Regions from separate parts of the Clostridium fermenticellae genome, predicted to be linked through region 1. Evidence: riboswitches for the same ligand, from Rfam matches in the RefSeq annotation. Region 1 holds a riboswitch; each other region holds the start of a gene.
The links. A riboswitch is a leader RNA that binds a small molecule or an ion and turns the genes downstream of it on or off. The one in region 1 is predicted to bind thiamine pyrophosphate.
Positions count from the first base shown of each region.

Region 2: another riboswitch for thiamine pyrophosphate. It lies ahead of D4Z93_RS07345 (ABC transporter permease); the one in region 1 lies ahead of thiC (phosphomethylpyrimidine synthase ThiC).
Region 3: another riboswitch for thiamine pyrophosphate. It lies ahead of thiW (energy coupling factor transporter S component ThiW); the one in region 1 lies ahead of thiC (phosphomethylpyrimidine synthase ThiC).
Region 4: another riboswitch for thiamine pyrophosphate. It lies ahead of D4Z93_RS11890 (sulfide-dependent adenosine diphosphate thiazole synthase); the one in region 1 lies ahead of thiC (phosphomethylpyrimidine synthase ThiC).

Region 1 covers NZ_CP032416.1:1,058,901-1,063,344, reverse strand. Annotated here, with positions in the region: gene D4Z93_RS05115 (methyl-accepting chemotaxis protein) at 1-267, opposite strand, end outside; gene thiC (phosphomethylpyrimidine synthase ThiC) at 483-1,796, opposite strand; TPP riboswitch at 1,881-1,988, opposite strand; gene D4Z93_RS05105 (metal ABC transporter permease) at 2,052-2,894, opposite strand; gene D4Z93_RS05100 (metal ABC transporter ATP-binding protein) at 2,887-3,564, opposite strand; gene D4Z93_RS05095 (metal ABC transporter substrate-binding protein) at 3,665-4,444, shown strand, end outside.
Region 2 covers NZ_CP032416.1:1,562,640-1,567,083, forward strand. Annotated here, with positions in the region: gene D4Z93_RS07335 (ABC transporter ATP-binding protein) at 270-998, opposite strand; gene D4Z93_RS07340 (ABC transporter substrate-binding protein) at 1,019-2,035, opposite strand; gene D4Z93_RS07345 (ABC transporter permease) at 2,085-2,870, opposite strand; TPP riboswitch at 2,959-3,067, opposite strand; gene D4Z93_RS07350 (heavy-metal-associated domain-containing protein) at 3,147-3,362, opposite strand; gene D4Z93_RS07355 (heavy metal translocating P-type ATPase) at 3,389-4,444, opposite strand, start outside.
Region 3 covers NZ_CP032416.1:1,341,144-1,345,587, forward strand. Annotated here, with positions in the region: gene D4Z93_RS06430 (M20 metallopeptidase family protein) at 1-463, shown strand, start outside; gene D4Z93_RS06435 (sigma-54 interaction domain-containing protein) at 652-2,076, opposite strand; TPP riboswitch at 2,269-2,380, shown strand; gene thiW (energy coupling factor transporter S component ThiW) at 2,667-3,236, shown strand; gene D4Z93_RS06445 (OPT family oligopeptide transporter) at 3,502-4,444, shown strand, end outside.
Region 4 covers NZ_CP032416.1:2,574,894-2,579,337, forward strand. Annotated here, with positions in the region: gene D4Z93_RS11880 (methyl-accepting chemotaxis protein) at 1-551, shown strand, start outside; gene D4Z93_RS11885 (aldo/keto reductase) at 782-1,789, opposite strand; TPP riboswitch at 2,089-2,198, shown strand; gene D4Z93_RS11890 (sulfide-dependent adenosine diphosphate thiazole synthase) at 2,257-3,042, shown strand; gene D4Z93_RS11895 (pyridoxal phosphate-dependent aminotransferase) at 3,150-4,334, opposite strand.

The DNA.
Region 1 (4,444 bases):
ATTAGCATTTAAAAAGCTACTTAAAGTCTTTACTCTAGTATCTATAGATCCATTTAATTCATCTATAGAACTATTATTTCTCTCTATTTCACTCGAAACATGATCTGCCATCACCAGTCCATCTGTCTCCATCTGCAGCAATATTTTACTTTTCACTTCATATATAGACATACACGCTATTAGGGCTACTACAACAAAAATTATAATTATCGGTATTCTTAAGATCTTAAATTTCACAGACTTCTTTAATATTGCATTGTTTCTCATATAAATTCCTCCTTAAGTAACTCATATTAAAATATTACAATTCAATTATCGTAGATAATACCATATTTATTAATATATCTTTAAGATTAACCTTTTTAGTTATAATAATCATATAAAATATCAACTTATTGCTATTTAACACAAATACCGACAAAAAAAGAAGAACTGCTGATATTATTCAGCAGTTCTTTTAATAAATTTTATAACTTCAAAATTTAATTATCATCTCTTAATATATTTATATTTTTACCCTCCATAACTTTATTCATATTCCTAACAGCGCACATTTTTCCACACATTGTACAAGTTTTTTCGTCTTCCGGTCTAGAGCTCTCTCTATACATTCTAGCCTTATCTGGATCTATTGCAAATTCAAACATTTTATTCCAGTCAAGTTCTCTTCTTGCTTTAGCCATACTATTATCTATATCTCTAGCTCCATTGACACCTTTTGCAATATCTGCTGCATGTGCTGCTATTTTAGTTGCTATAATGCCTTCCTTCATGTCATCTAAATCTGGTAGTCTTAAATGCTCTGCCGGTGTTACATAACATAAAAAATCAGCCCCGTAGGTTGCTGCAATTGCTCCGCCAATTGCACTAGTTATATGATCGTAGCCTGGTGCTATATCAGTCACAATAGGTCCTAGAACATAAAATGGTGCATCATGACATAACTTTTTTTCCATCATCATATTAGCTTCTATTTCATTTAAAGCCATATGCCCTGGTCCTTCTATCATTACCTGTACATTTCTTTTCCAGGCTCTCTTCGCAAGTTCTCCCAGTGTCATAAGTTCTTTAATTTGACTTGCATCCGTTGAATCATTCAAACATCCAGGTCTGCATGCATCTCCAAGACTTATTGTAACATCGTACTTTTCACATATATCAAGAACCTTATCAAAATATTCATAAAATGGATTTTCTTTATTATTTAGTTTCATCCATGCATAAAGAAGACTTCCTCCTCTGGATACAAAATTCATGAGTCTTGGATTTCTATTAAATACTTCTGCTGTTTCTCTATTTATACCTGCATGTATAGTCATAAAATCAACACCATCTTTTGCATGCGTCTCTATAACTCCCAAAAGTTCCTCAGCTGATATATCCTTTAATTCCTTATCATAAAAACCAACAGCATCATACATAGGTACAGTGCCTATCATAGCTGGTGACATACCTATAAGCCTTGTCCTAAATTCTTTGGTTTTTCCAAAACAGCTTAAATCCATTATAGCCTCTGCCTTCATATCTATTGCTTTTTTCACCTTATCAAGTTCTAAATCAATATTACAGCAATCTTTTGAAATACCTAAGTTTACATTTATTTTTGTTTTTAATCTCTTTCCAACTCCCTCTGCACTTAAATTTTTGTGATTTTTATTAGCTGGAACAACAACCTTTCCCTCTGCAATAAGTTTCATAAGTTCATTAACATCCATATTCTCTTTTTCTGCCACTGTCTTAATTTCATCTGTAATTATCCCTTTTCTTGCTGCATCCATTTGTGTCGTATAATCCATTTTAATACATCTCCTTTTTTGCATAAAAAAATAGAGAAACATGTAATGCTTCCCTATCTAAACTTTTTATACAACTCTATATTTAAAGTTATGTAAAGTTTTTCCTACGTTGGCATTACCCAAATCAGGTAGTACGGGTCTAAGATTCTATCTCACTCTCAGCCTATAATACAGGCTCCCCAAAACAATACTATTATTTAACTAATTAATATCACATATTCATGTATATGTCAATAATCATCAGACTTAAATTCTTTAATTATTCTCTTTTATAATATTTTTACTCGATAATTTATAGGAATAGTTGACAAATGCTATCTTTTTAATTGACATCACTAAAGTCAGCATAATAACGGATGACAATGCAATCAAACCTCCTGGCGCACAGCCAATATAATATGAAGAAAATAGACCTATTAAAACATCCACAACACTAAATAGTATTGAAGATACAAGAGTAATTTTAAATCCTCTTTTAAGTTGCAGTGCAGTTGCTACTGGCAGTGCAATCATTGAACTCAAAACAAGAACTCCAACTATTCTTATTGAAACAGAAACTGTAGCAGCAACCAATATTAAAAATATATAATTTACAAGTTTAACCCTGATTCCAGATATTGTTGCTGCTTCTTCATCAAAAGCAATGAAGACAAGTTGATTATACAGGAAAAACATCAATATATATGATATTATACTAAGTATTAAAACCGTATATAAATCTTCCTTAGTTACTGTAAGGATACTTCCAAATATAAATGAATCAACATTTGTATGAAGTTCTCCAGAACTCATTATCGTAATTGCAATTCCTACACCTAATGACATCACTATGACAAGTATAAGTTCTGCATACTTTTTAAAATAATTCCTCAAAAATTCAATTAAAACTCCACATATTGAAGTAAACAAAAATGCAACAGCAATAGGATTTTTTTGTGCCAAAAGTCCTACCGCAACTCCAGCAAGTGAAGTATGCGAAAGAGTATCTCCTATCATGGAATATCTTCTAAGCACTAAAAATATACCTATACAGGGGCATAAAATAGAAATTAGGATTGCTATTGCAAAAGCATTTCGCATGAATGTATAATCAAACATAAAATTTATTACCTCCATTGGCTTCCACGTATTCATTAATGTACGTTTCTGGTTTGCACATATGTCCATTACCATTTGCAATGTGATATATAAGAGATGAATTTGAAATCGCTGCCTTAAGGTTGTGTTCTATTGATATGACCGTTATACCTGTATCTCTGTTTAAACTTTTAATCAATGAATAAATCTCTCTTTGGCTTTTTATATCAACACCAGTAGACGGCTCATCTAAAATAAGCAAATGAGGATTTCCCATTAATGCTCTTGCTATAAATACTTTTTGACATTGTCCTCCTGATAAATTGCCTATTAATGAATTTTTAAATTTTAACATACTCACTCTATCCAGGCTCTTTTCAACTATTTTTTTATCCTTTATTTTTAATATTTTTCTATAACAATCAAGCATTTCATAAACTGTAATTGGAAAATCAGAGTTTAAAAAATCAGATTTTTGTGCTACATATCCGACATTCTTAGCATCATTAACTATAGTGCCACTTGTAGGCGATAATATATTAAGTATTAATTTTATCAATGTTGATTTTCCACAACCATTTTCGCCCAATATAGAAACATATTCTCCATCTTTTATAGTAAGATTAATATTATTTAATATATATGGCGCAAGATTATTATAAGAAAAATATAAATTATTGATCTTAAGCATGTATATGTCCTCCTATTATTTATTGACAAATTCAATTCACATAATATATTATATATGTAAATGCAAATGATTTGCAACATAAATTTTTAGGAGTGATAATATGTTGAAGACAAAAAAAGTGCTTGCCATATTTATAACTGCAACTATAATATTATTTTTTACTGGATGTGGTAATAATATACATAAAGATACTGTAAAGAATTCAAATTCAAAAATAAGAGTTGTAGTTACATTTAACGCTCTTCGTGAATTTGCCTATGCTATTGGTAAAGATAAAATAGATATAGAAACCTTAGTACCAGAAGGAACAGAACCTCATGATTTTGAACCCAAAGTAAAGGATATGAGAAATATAAGTGATTCAAAAGTCTTCATATATAATGGTTTTGGAATGGAAAACTGGGTAGATAAAACCCTTGAATCAATAGACAATAAAAATTTGATTGTTACCAATGCCTCAAAAGGAATAACTCCTATAAAAAATGGTGATTCTAATGAAATAAAGGAGCATGGTCAATATGATCCTCATATATGGCTTAGTCTAAAAAACGCTAAAATTGAATCAAAAAATATAAGAGATGCACTTGTTAAGGCAGATCCCTTAAATAAATCTTACTATGAGAAAAATTTCAATGATTTTTCTAAGAAAATAGATGCACTATATAATTCTTACAATGAGAAATTAAAATCAGTTCCAAATAAAAGTTTTGTTACAGGGCATGCTGCATTTGCATATCTCTGCAGAGATTACGGATTAGAACAAAGAAGTATAGAAGATGTATTTGCATCTGAAGAGCCAAGTGCAAAACAACTAAAGTTACTTACTGATTACTGCAGAAAAAATAAAATTAAAACTATATTTGTTGAAGAAATGGTAAGC
Region 2 (4,444 bases), 500 kb from region 1:
TTTTATATGTTTGAGCCTGCGAGTTTATAAAATCTGCTTAGATTTTTATAAATACGAACTTAGACTTACTAGAAATTTTTTAGGTGACGAATTTTGGAAGTAGCAGCTGGAGTATAACTTAAGCCTGGAATTACAAACCCTATATTTTAGCTCTTTTCAATTTTTGCTCTGCTGCCATCTCCACTAAATGAAGGTACAACCATAAGTTTAGCCGGAATTCTATCTCTAATATCATTCACTAATAAATTGTAATGATATCCTTTTTTAGGCTACAATAAATTATATATCCTTCTTTTTATACTCAGAAATTCATCTGAGGTTATAATATCCTTCGTCTTATCCTCAGGTAAATCGACATATATTGAACTCTTTATACTGGCCGGCTTATCTGAAAGTATATAAATCCTATTTGAAAGATATATAGCTTCTTCTATATCATGCGTTATAAACAATATTGTTATATTTAAATCCTTTATAATCTTTAAAAGCCAGTTCTGCATTTTTGTCCTTGTTATAGCATCCAAAGCTCCAAACGGTTCATCTAACAACATAATATTATCCGAAGCCATATAGGTTCTAAGAAAAGCTGCCCTCTGTCTCATTCCTCCAGACAATTTTGATGGATACTTATATTCATATCCCTTTAACCCATACATATCAAAATATTTTAACACTTTATTTCTGGCACAAACTTTACTCTCCCCTTTTATATAAAGCGGCATTGCAACATTGTCTATTACCTTCTTCCACGGAAGAAGCAAATCCTTTTGATGCATATAACTTATATCTCCATCAACATAAACATCACCACTGTCCGGATTTAGTATACCTGAAATTATATTTAATATGGTACTTTTTCCACTCCCACTAGGTCCAATAAGACTTACGAATTCTCCTTCAGTAACCTCAAAACTTATGTTGTCTATTATTTTATATCCATCGAAGGATTTTGACACATCTTTAAGCACAACTTTTTTTAAAATACTGGATTTATTCAAGAATTATATCTCCTTTACTACTATTTGGATGGAAGAAAATCATTTGTAAATGCATCTTCCGCTTTCAAATTCTTTTTTATAAGATTTTTACTCATAAGAAATTTAGTATAGTTATTCCAAACAGAAGACTTCATTTCTCCCCATCTTGGGGCATCATCAATATACTTTGTGTTCATATACTTTTGGCTCTCTACTGCAAGCTTTTTATCTATCTCAGGTGCATTTTTTACTAATATGTCAGCTGCATCCTCAGGATTATCAATGGAATATTTATATCCTCTCTGTGTTGCTTTTAAAAACTTTTTAACTAATTCCGGTTTATTCTTAAGAGTATTATTATTTGTAATAAGTATAGGTGTATAATAATCCAGATCAGGATTTAATTTTCTAAGTTCTATAAAATTGAGCGGTATATTTTTAACTTTAGCTTCTATACCTGTCCATCCTTCATATATCCATGCAAAATCTATATTTTTTTTCGTAGCTGCAAAAAAATCTTGAGTACCAATATCTACAATTTTAAGTTTATTAAAATCGGCCCCTCCATTCTGCATAACAGACTGAACTACAGCTTTTTCCGAAGGTGAACCCCATCCACCGTATGTTTTTCCTTCAAAATCCTTTACAGTACTTATATTTTTATCCTTAGGTGACGCAAATCCAGATGTATTATGCTGAACTAAAGCTGCTACAGCTTTTATTGGAAGAGGATTATCTGAAGTTTTTGCATAAGTTACATCTTCTTGATAGCTTACTCCAAAATCTCCTTTACCGGCAGCTATTAAATTACCAACAGCTCCATCGGAAGGTTGAATTATCTGAACATCCAATCCTTCATCTTTATAATATCCCTTATCCTTAGCTACATAAAGTCCAGTATGATTTGTATTTGGTGTCCAGTCAAGTATTACCTTTACCTTTGTCAGAGGTTTACTATCTTTTTCCTTTGATGTTTCATTTCCAGAAGAACACCCAATAAGCAGTATACCTATAAGTGCAGTTGATGTTAAAATTTTAAATATTTTTCTCTTATACATGTTTAAATCGTGCTGGGTTAATTTCCCAACGTCCCCCTTTCATATTACACTATTTGTTAATATTCTCTCTGTCTTTCCTTTGCCACGGCATAAATATGTATTGAAGTACATACATAAATAAGAACAATAGCATACTTAAAATCACTACAACTAATATAGCTGAAAATATTTGATCAAGTGCATATGCATTTTTTGCTCTTACCATAAATATTCCAAGACCTTTCTCTCCTCCAAGCCATTCTCCAACTATAGCTCCCATTATGCTGTATGTTGCTGCTATTCTAAGTCCTGAAAAAAATGAACCCAGGCACCCAGGAAATTTTACATACCTAAATTTCTGAAATTTAGATGCATTCATCGTGTCCATAAGATTCAGCATATCTACATCAGCACTTTCAAGTCCATCTACAAGACTTATCACAATTGGGAAAAAACATACTAAAACAACTACAATGACTTTAGGGAGTATGCCAAACCCAAACCATATTATAAATATCGGGGCAAGTGCTATAGTAGGTATTGTTTGCGATATAACAAGTATTGGATAAATACAGGCCTTTACAATTTTTATATTATCCATAAGCAGTGCAATTATTACTGAAAATACTATAGAAATTAAAAAACCAATAATTGCTTCTTCCAGGGTAACATAAATATGAGGAATAAGTATAGGAAAGATTTCAAATAAAGTTATTGCCACATCCTTAGGCGATGGAAGAATATATTTAGGTATTCCTCCTTTATCTACAAGTATTTGCCATAAGAATATAAGCATAACCTGAAAAACAATAGCTGAAATCCTGTAAATCGATTTACCATAATTATTACATTTCATACAATTACACATCCTACATGAGTTATTAAGCATACAAAAACCTCTCTTCAAAAATAGAAGAGAGGTCTTTATACTAAACAAATTTATTTGATTACTTACTGTAATTCCCTCCGTTGGCATTATCCAATTCAGGTTTTACGGGTCGAAACCTACCAGTTTCCTCTCAAACAGTGTTTCTGCCTCCCCAACAATATATGATTTTAAAAATATCAACATAAATTAGTATATCATTTATAAAATAAATGTGTCAAATTATTAAAATATTCTTACTAAGGCCTATATGTTTTCTATCTTAACTACATCATATCCTGCATCCTCAACAGCAGCTTTTATAGCACTATCTTCAATTTCATCTTTAAAATCTACAACTGCATTTTTATCATCCAAACTTACTTTTACTTTTTTAACTCCATCTAATTCTTTAAGAGCCTCCTCAACATGAGCAACACAGTGTTTGCAGCTCATTCCTTCAATAAATACTTTCTTTTTCATAATATATTCTCCTCTCAATATTTATATTAAATTAAAGGTTTGAAACCTTTCAATCTTAAAGCATTTGTCAAAACTGATACCGAACTTAAACTCATTGCTAAAGCTGAAATCATTGGATTTAAGAGTGGACCACCAAATATATAAAGCACTCCCATCGCAACTGGTATGCCAAGAGTATTATATCCAAACGCCCACGCAAGATTTTCCTTTATATTCTTTATTGTTTTTCTGCTCAATTCTATAGCTGTAACTACATCCATTAAATCACCACGCATAAGAACTATATCTGCTGATTCAATAGCAATGTCTGTTCCAGAGCCTATTGCAATTCCTATATCTGCCTGAGCCAGTGCTGGAGCATCATTTATTCCATCACCAACCATAGCCACTTTCCTGTCTTCACTTTGAAGCATCTTTACTTCCTCTGCTTTATCTCCCGGCAATACCTCTGCAATTATCCTGTCAATTCCAACCTGTTTCCCTATTGCACCAGCTGTTCTTTCATTATCACCAGTTATCATTACTACTTCAATTCCCATCGAATGTAATTTTTCTACACATCTCTTACTATTTTGTTTAACTGTATCAGCTACAGCTATTACTCCAAGAATTTTTCCATTTTCAGATACATACATAGGTGTTTTTCCTTCTCCAGATAATTTTTCTGAAACTATATTGAGCTTCTCTAAATTAATACCATTCTTATCCATCAATTTTTTATTGCCAAGAAGTATTTTTTTACTATCGATAAAAACTTCTATACCATACCCTGTAATAGCTTTAAAAGACTCTATCTTTTCTAATTCTATTCGAAGAAAATTTGCATTCTCAACAATAGCTTCTCCTAACGGATGTTCTGAACCAGCTTCAGCTGATGCGGCCAACTTTAAAATATAGTCTTTATCAACACCAGTTACTGTTACAATATCTGTAACTTTAGGTTTTCCCTCAGTAATTGTTCCTGTTTTATCAAATACAATTGTTTTTACTTTATGGGTAGCTTCAAGTGCAGTACCGCTCTTTATAAGAACTCCATATTCTGCTCCTTTTCCTGTTCCAACCATTATAGCTGTCGGCGTTGC
Region 3 (4,444 bases), 280 kb from region 1:
AGGTACAATAAAAGGAGGAGATAGGTTTAATGTAACTCCGGGTTCTGCAAAAATGGAAGGAATGAATAGAGCCTTCAGCTCTTATTGTAGAAAAAATATGCCAATATGGATTGAAAAAGTAATAAAAAATATATGTGCTGCCTATGGATGTGACTATGAGTTTAATTATAATTTCATTTGTGGTGTAACTATTAATGATGAGAAGGCTGCTAAATTTACCAAAAAATCTGTTGCAAAGATAGTCGGAGAAGATGGTTTTATAGCAACTGAAAAGATAATGGGTTCTGAAGACTTTTCGGAATACCTGGAATCTGTGCCCGGTGCTTTGATGCTTCTAGGAGGAAGAAATGAATCAAAAGATTGTTGTTATTCACATCATTCAAATTATTTTAAAGTAGATGAAGACGCTTTACCAATAGGGGTAGCAGCATATGTTCAGGTTAGTATTGACTATCTTTCCTAATCAATAATAAGAAGATTCAATAAATCAATTATCCTTCAGGATATAGGGTTTACAAGTCGAAGTTAAGCTTTCATTTATAAACCCTATACCAAATTTCAGTATTATAAATATTTTCATTTTGTGAGCATGTCTCTGCATATTAGTTTTAGTCACAATTTAATTAATTATTTATAATTAAATTGTGAAATCTATTTCAAATTTATTTCCTTTAACTTTCTATATAAAGTCATTCTAGGTATGCCTAAGATTTCTGCAGTTTTAGATTTGTTAAAGTTATTTTCTATTAGAGTATTTATTATAAGTTCCTTTTCTGTTTTAAAGACGCTGCTTTTTAATGGGCTGAAGGTTTTGGTTTTAATAAGTTGTTTTATATTAGCATCCATTGATTCCTTGCTGCTATTCAATATGTTTTCAGGTATGCTGTCAACTTTAATTGAATGTTCTTTAGAAATAACCAGCATTCTCTCTACAATATTTCTTAGTTCTCTTACATTTCCAGGCCATTTATATAAACATAATGTTTTTAAAACATCTTCAGTAAATTCACCACATATGCCATATTTTTTATAAAAGTTATTTATAAAGTTATCAATTAAAAGGGATATGTCAGAAGGTCTTTCTCTAAGAGGAGGTATTTCTAAGTTTAAGACATTAAGTCTATAAAATAAATCTTTTCTAAAGGTACCAGAATTAACTTTTTCTTGAAGGTCGCAGTTTGTAGCTGCTATAACTCTTATATCTAAATTTATGATTTTATTACCTCCAACTCGTTCTATTTCTTTTTCCTGCAGAACTCTAAGCAGTTTTACTTGCATCTTGAGTGGTAAATCTCCTATTTCATCTAAAAAAATCGTACCTGTATTGGCTAATTCAAATTTTCCCATTCTACCATTCTTTGTAGCTCCAGTAAAAGAACCTTCCTCATGTCCAAAGAGCTCAGACTCTATTAAACTTTCTGGTATTGCTGCACAATTTATACTTATGAAAGGATTTTTTCTCCTTTTACTGTAATTATGAATAGAATGAGCAAAAAGCTCTTTTCCAACCCCGCTTTCGCCAGTTATTAGAACAGTCAAGTCTGTTTCAGCAAAAGACTTAGCTTGCTCTTTACAATTATTTAGGCAATTGGAATTTGATAGTATATCATCAAAGGTATATTTAGCTTTATATACTTCGGAGATAGCAGATTGATTATTTTTATAAGATTTTAAGTTTTTTATTAGATTGTTTTCTGTTACTAATCTATAAATATAATTTAAATCTCCTATAATAGTTATACTAATTCCGCCAATCAATTTATTGTTAAAATGAAGGGGAAGTCTATGTACTATTATATCTCTGCCTTGAAATTTGTGCTTTCTATTAATTTCGGCTTTTCCGGTTTTTAAAATAACAGGAAATCTAGCATTGGGATCTACTTCTCCTACAAATTTACCTTTTTCATTCTCAAGTTTAAGGTTAAAATAGTCTTTAAAAGAATTATTAAAAGTTACAATTTTACACTCCGAATTAACGAGACATATTGGTATTGGTATCTGGTTGAAAATTATATCATTTATTTTTATAAAAAGTCTGTCTATTTTTTTAGAGGTTATTTTTTTAAATGTTTCCAATAGTATCACCTTATTTCTAAATTTATAAATTCAACTGAAGCTAAAAATCACTCGATAGAATTATATTAAGAAATTGTTAATAATATACTTGAAAAATTAATTATTTCTAAAGTAATTAAAGAAAAAATTGTAATTATTTTAAAATTATAATAGTAATGTAATATTGCATATAAAAATAGTGTATGATATAATTATTAAAAAAAGGGGAGCTTGTATATATATACAGGCTGAGAGGAAGTTATAGCTTCGACCCATAACTTGATTCGGGTAATCCTGACGTAAGGAAATATTTGTTTATGAATTTTTTAATTAATGAATGTAAATAGAGTATATCTTCCTTAATGTTAGGATCGGGTATACTCTTTTTGTGTAATATAAGCAGCGGGGGAGCGCCCGGTACTTTTTAATTAATGTAACAACTAAATAGCTAGGGAACTTGTGTTTCAAGGTGAGAGGAAGCTTTTGAGCTTCGACCGACCAATATAATTATATGGTAAAATGCTATCTAGTTGTCTTAAATTTATACCTAAATAATAGTATTTTCTGTATGATAACATTGGCAAACTATACTATTATGGAGGCCTATTTTTATGAAAAAAAAGTCAAAATTACTAAGAAAACTTATGTTAGCTATGATGATAGCAATGGGAGTTGTTATTTCTCCAATTCTACGTATTGAAGGAATGTGTCCTATGTCATCTGTCATCAATATTACGTGTGCAGTTATTTTGGGACCTTGGTATGCATTACTTTGTGCTGTATTAATTGGAATTATAAGAATGCTTATTATGGGAATACCACCTTTAGCTCTTACAGGTGCTGTATTTGGAGCTTTTTTATCAGGAGTTTTATATAGGATATCTAGAAATAATTTGTTATTTGCGGCACTAGGAGAAACTATAGGCACCGGCATTATAGGAGCAGTTGTTTCATCGCCGATAATGACATATTTTTGGGGAAGGAAAGAACTTTCACTTATGTTTTATGTTCCGCTATTTTTTACTGCAACAATAATTGGGGGAGTAATTGCGCTTGTGTTTTTAGGTGCTTTAAATAAAAATGGTATGCTTATAAAGATTCAACAAAGATTAGGAATGGAAATTTGTGAAAAGGTACCAATTATAAAAAAAGATGTATCTGTAAATAAGACAGAATTTTAAATTAAAAAGACACATGATTTCTTAAGTGAAACCATATGTCTTTTTTGAGCGTTTGTGGATATAATTAACCTCTTTATGTATTTGATATATTATAAATATTGTTTAAATTGAAGTACGTGGAAGAAAATAAAAAACAACATATAATATTTTAAGTATTATGAATCTTATAATTAATAAATCTTATTTATTAGAAGAATTTCGAACTGTATTTTGCTGGAAATTATGTTATAATTATAAAGATAATGTATAAAAGGAGGCAAGAATTATGAATAAAAAATTGTCTAAAGGCGCATATGGCAATGTATCCGGAATAGATTATGTTCCGTATATTTCTGATGGATCTAAATCTGGCGGAAATGCCGCTGTATTAACTATTGGAATTATTTTATCAGTATTATTTGCAGCATCAACGGCATACTCAGGTATGAAATCAGGACTTACAGTTGCAGCTGGCATACCAGGTTCTATAATAGGTTCTGTATTTATAGCTATGTTTGCCAAACAAAAAGGAATTCTTGGTAAAAATTTGGTACAAGGCATGTCAAGTGGTGGAGAATCTATTGCTAGTGGTATGATATTTGTTTTACCAGCAATACTTTTGATAGGAGCGCATTTTTCTTTTTTAGAGGGATTTGTTATTGGAATAGGAGGAGTTTTGTTTGGAGTAGGAGCAGCTTCTCTTGTGTATAATTATTTAATTATTCAAGAACATGGAAATCTTATGTATCCTGAATCGATGGCTATATCTGAAACACTTGTTGCTTCAGAAGGGGTTAAAGAATCTGTGAAGTTTATGGGAATTGGATTTTCTATAGGAGGTGTTATAACTCTTGTAACTAGTTCATTTTTTAATGTAGCTAATAATGTTATAAGTTATGTAAATGAAGCTTTCTATAAGTGGAAATTTGAAGTTGAAGCTAATCCTTTACTCTTAGGCATAGGATTTATAGTGGGTATAGATGTAGCGCTAACTATGTTTGCCGGATCAATATTATCTAATTTTGCTATTACACCTTTGATAGGGTATTTTATTTCTCTTGGAGAAGGTGGCGCGACTGTATGGAATAATCCTCAGGTAAATATAAATGCAATGCAGGTTGCTGATATAGCAGGAAGTTATGTAAAATATGTAGGAGCGGGCATGATGTTATCTGGAGGATTTATAGGTGCTATAAAACTTATACCTACAATAATATCATCTGTAAAAG
Region 4 (4,444 bases), 1.3 Mb from region 1:
TATCAGAAGCCATATCTGATATAACGGAACAAACCAATCTATTATCACTGAATGCGAGCATAGAATCTGCACGTGCCGGTGAAGCAGGAAAAGGATTTGCTGTAGTAGCAGAGGAAATAAGAGTTCTTGCCGAGCAGTCTCAAAATTCTGCAAAAGAAATAAAAGGCATTATAGCAACTATACAGAAAAAATCTGAAACAGCTGTAGATGCTATTAATTCAACTGAAGTAGCAGTAAATGAACAGTATAAGGCAGTAAATAAAACCCAGGAGATATTTAATAAAATACTTAAATCAATTGAAATAATGATAGGCAGAGTTGATGAGGTAAAGAAATCCATTATTGATATGAATGATAAGAAACAATCTACATTAGCTGAAATTGAAGATATCTCATCCATATCTGAAGAAACAGCCTCGGCTTCCGAAGAAGTTACTGCATCCAGCGAAGAAATATCTGCAACTATGCAGGAATTTACAAGACATTCAGAAAAGCTTAAAACTTTAGCAGAGGAACTTAAAGATGAGATAAATCAATTTAAAATTAATTAACTTATGCGCAGACCGGGATTTCTAAAATTAAGGCACATTAAAAAATTTTGTAGTAAGTCTTAGCGAAGTGTTCTTAAAAATCTTAGTGGATTTTATATGTTTGAACAAAGTGAGTTTATAAAATCTGCTTAGATTTTTTTAAACGCAAGCTTAGACTTACTAGAAATTTTTTACGTTACGTATTTTGGAAATCCCGATCGGAGCATAAGTTAAGCTTTCAGTTACAAACCCTATAAAAAGGTTTTGTAATCTTCATAATTCTTTTTTAAAAGCTCTGGAGTATTTAATTTATACGGGCACTTGCTCATACAGTTATTACAATGAAGACACCCTTCAATCTTTTTCATTTCTTCCTGCCACTCCTTAGTAAGGTAATCATCCTTCGGTGCACGACGGAGAAGAAGACTCATTCTTGCGCAATCATTAATTTGAATTCCAGCCGGACATGGCATACAGTATCCACATCCACGGCAAAAGTCTCCGGATAATTCTTTTCTATCATGTTCAATCTGTTTTTTCATATTATCCGTAAAAATTGGTGGATTGTCATTATAAGATAAAAATTCATCAAGTTCATTTTCACGTTGAATTCCCCAAATAGGCGCAACATGATTAAACTGTGAAAGATATGCATATGCAGCAGCTGAATCTGTAATTAACCCACCGGATAGTGCCTTCATTGCGATAAATCCCATATTATTTTCCTTACACAAATTAACTATTTCTATATCTGATTCCCCTCCAAGATACGAAAAAGGAAATTGGAGTGTATCATATAGTTTTGATGATATAGCTTCTTTTGCGACAGTCATCCTATGATTCGTAATTCCTATAAATCGTATTTTACCCTGTTTCTTTGCCTCAAGCATTGCATCATAAAGTCCAGATTTATCTCCAGGCTTTGGACAAAATGATGGATTATGAAACTGATAAATATCAATATAATTCGTCTGTAAATTCTTCAAGCTTTGTTCTAAATCTTTCCAGAATTCATCAGCATTTTGTGCCGCTGTTTTAGTGCTTATAATAATCTTATCTCTTATGTAAGAAAACGCAGCTCCTATTTTTTCTTCACTATCTGAATATGCTCTTGCAGTATCAAAATAATTGATTCCATTATAAAATGCCTTTTGTAATAAATAAACAGCGTTCTTTTTTGAAATACGTTGTATCGGAAGTGCTCCAAATCCATTTTTACTTACAATTAATCCTGTTTTACCTAACTTTACTGTTTTCATACACCTACCATCTCCTCTAAAAATTAAATAATATATAATTGTTTAAATATTTCAATACTTATTCAAAATTATATTATTAAAAAGTATTTTTTACAAACCAAATATAGGAGTAGTATAAATTACCACTTGAAAGAACATACAATATATTTCTGTAATATTATTGAATTTATGTACTTATAGGACTTTTTTTGTAAATTAATTTTATAAATAAATATATTGTAAGATTAGTATTTTTGTGTTACTATAAAATATGTTAGGAATTCTTAACGTTTAACAATTATTAAAAAATGAATATTAAATATATTTTAGCGGGGAGTCCATGTTTTGGACTGAGAAAGGACTATTAAGCACCTGACCCTTATAACTTGATCGGAGTAATGTCCGCGTAGGGAAGGTTTAAAATATTTCGCACACCTTTTCCTAAGGGTGTGCTTTTAATTTATCTATAAATGAAAGGAGTTAAAAAAATGTACTTAGAAGACACCAAAATTTCAAAAGCTATTATTGATACTTACAAGGATAAACTTGAAGACATATTATATTCAGATGTAATCATCGTCGGAGGAGGTCCATCAGGTTTGGTAGCTGCAGCTTACCTTGCTGAAGCCGGAGTTAAGACAACCATTATAGAGCGTAGTCTCAGTATTGGAGGCGGCATGTGGGGAGGTGGCATGATGATGAATCAAATTGTAATTCAGGAAAGTGCCCGAAGCATTCTGGACGACTTTAACGTTAATTATAAAAAATATGAAGAAAACTATTATACAGTTGATTCTATAGAATGTGTTTCTGCGCTAACTCTAAAAGCAGTTAAAGCTGGAGCTAAAATATTAAACTTAATATCCGTAGAAGACGTAATAGAAAAGGATAATTGCATTGCAGGACTTGTAATTAACTGGGCTGCCGTTGAAAAAACAAAAATGCCTATTGATCCAATAATGATAGAATCAAAATATATACTTGATGCCACAGGTCATGATGCATCAATAGTGAATAAACTTGTAGCTAAACAAGGAAACGTTTTAAATACCGAAAACGGAAGTTTTGTGGGAGAAAAAACAATGTGGGCAGATCGTGGTGAAGATCAGGTCGTTAAAAACACTGGTGAAGTATATCCAGGACTATATGTATCCGGTATGGCTGCTAATGCCACTTTAGGCGGACAGAGAATGGGTCCGGTTTTTGGAGGTATGCTTCTTTCAGGTCAGAAAGCTGCTAAACAATTAATAGAAAAATTGCATGCAGCAAAATAAGAATTAACACAATAACCTAAGTAGGAAAAGAATAATTCCAGTTCAAAATATAGACAAACAGTTCACATTGATTTATTCAATACTGTTTGTCTATCATTATTAGAATGTTATTTATATTCCTCTGCTAATTTTTTAAACAAAGGAATTGATTTTTCAATTGTTGAAGTTTTAATACAATAAGCAGCTCTAAAATGTCCTGGGCAACCAAAATCCTTTCCCGGAACAAGCAATAAATTATATTTTTTTGCCTTTTCACAAAAAGCCTCATCGTCAGCTTCTAATGATTTGGGAAATAAGTAAAATGCCCCATCTGGTTTTACACATGAAAATCCAGCTTCAATCAAACCATTATATAATATATCTTTGTTATTTTCATATGTACTTATATCTGAAGGCAGGCCCGCACATCTCGCAACTACTTTCTGAAACAATGATGGAGCATTTACATGTGTTAAAACTCTGGCTGCACCGGCAATAGCTGCAAATATTACATCAAAATCAATGATTTCATTGGGAACCACTATATATCCAATTCTTTCACCAGGCAATGAAAAAGATTTACTGTATGAATAACATACCAAAGTATTATCATAATATTTGGGTAGATATGGTACCTCAACATTATCATACGCTATCTCACGATAAGGCTCATCAGATATCAAAAATATTGGATGATTATATTCTTTCTCTTTTTGTTTTAATATATCTGCCAACTTGATAATTGTTTTCTCTGAATAAACTGCACCACTTGGATTATTGGGAGAATTTACAATAACAGCTTTAGTATGTTCGTTGATTCTCTTATCAAATTCTGAAAAATTAATCTGAAAATCAGAAACATTCGCTTTAACAGCTACAAACTTTGACCCTGTGGATTCAACAAAACATTTATACTCAGGAAAGTAGGGAGCAAAAGCTATAAATTCATCATCTCTTTCACCTAATGCTTTAAAACATATACTTATTGATGCAGCTGCTCCGGCCGTCATAAATAAATTTTTTCCCGAAAAGTTTGTACCAAATCTCTTATTCAAACTCTTGGCTACTAACTCTCTCGATTCCGGATCTCCATAGGCTGCTGTATACCCATGTACACTACACGAATCCTCATTATTTAAAATATCAATTATAGTTTCTTTAATATACTCAGGTGCTGGAACGTTAGGATTTCCCAAACTAAAGTCATATATATTCTCTTTTCCAACTACTTTAGCCTGTTTTTCTGCATATTCAGCAATGGCTCTTATAGTCGATTTTTTACTGCCTAATTCATACATTTCTTTTGAAATCATAAAATTAACCCCCTTTTAGTTCATATACTTAATATTATAATCTCTTTTGCTGATTATTTGTCAATATTTATCCATAAATAATTATAAAAATAAATACAAAAAGAGCCTTT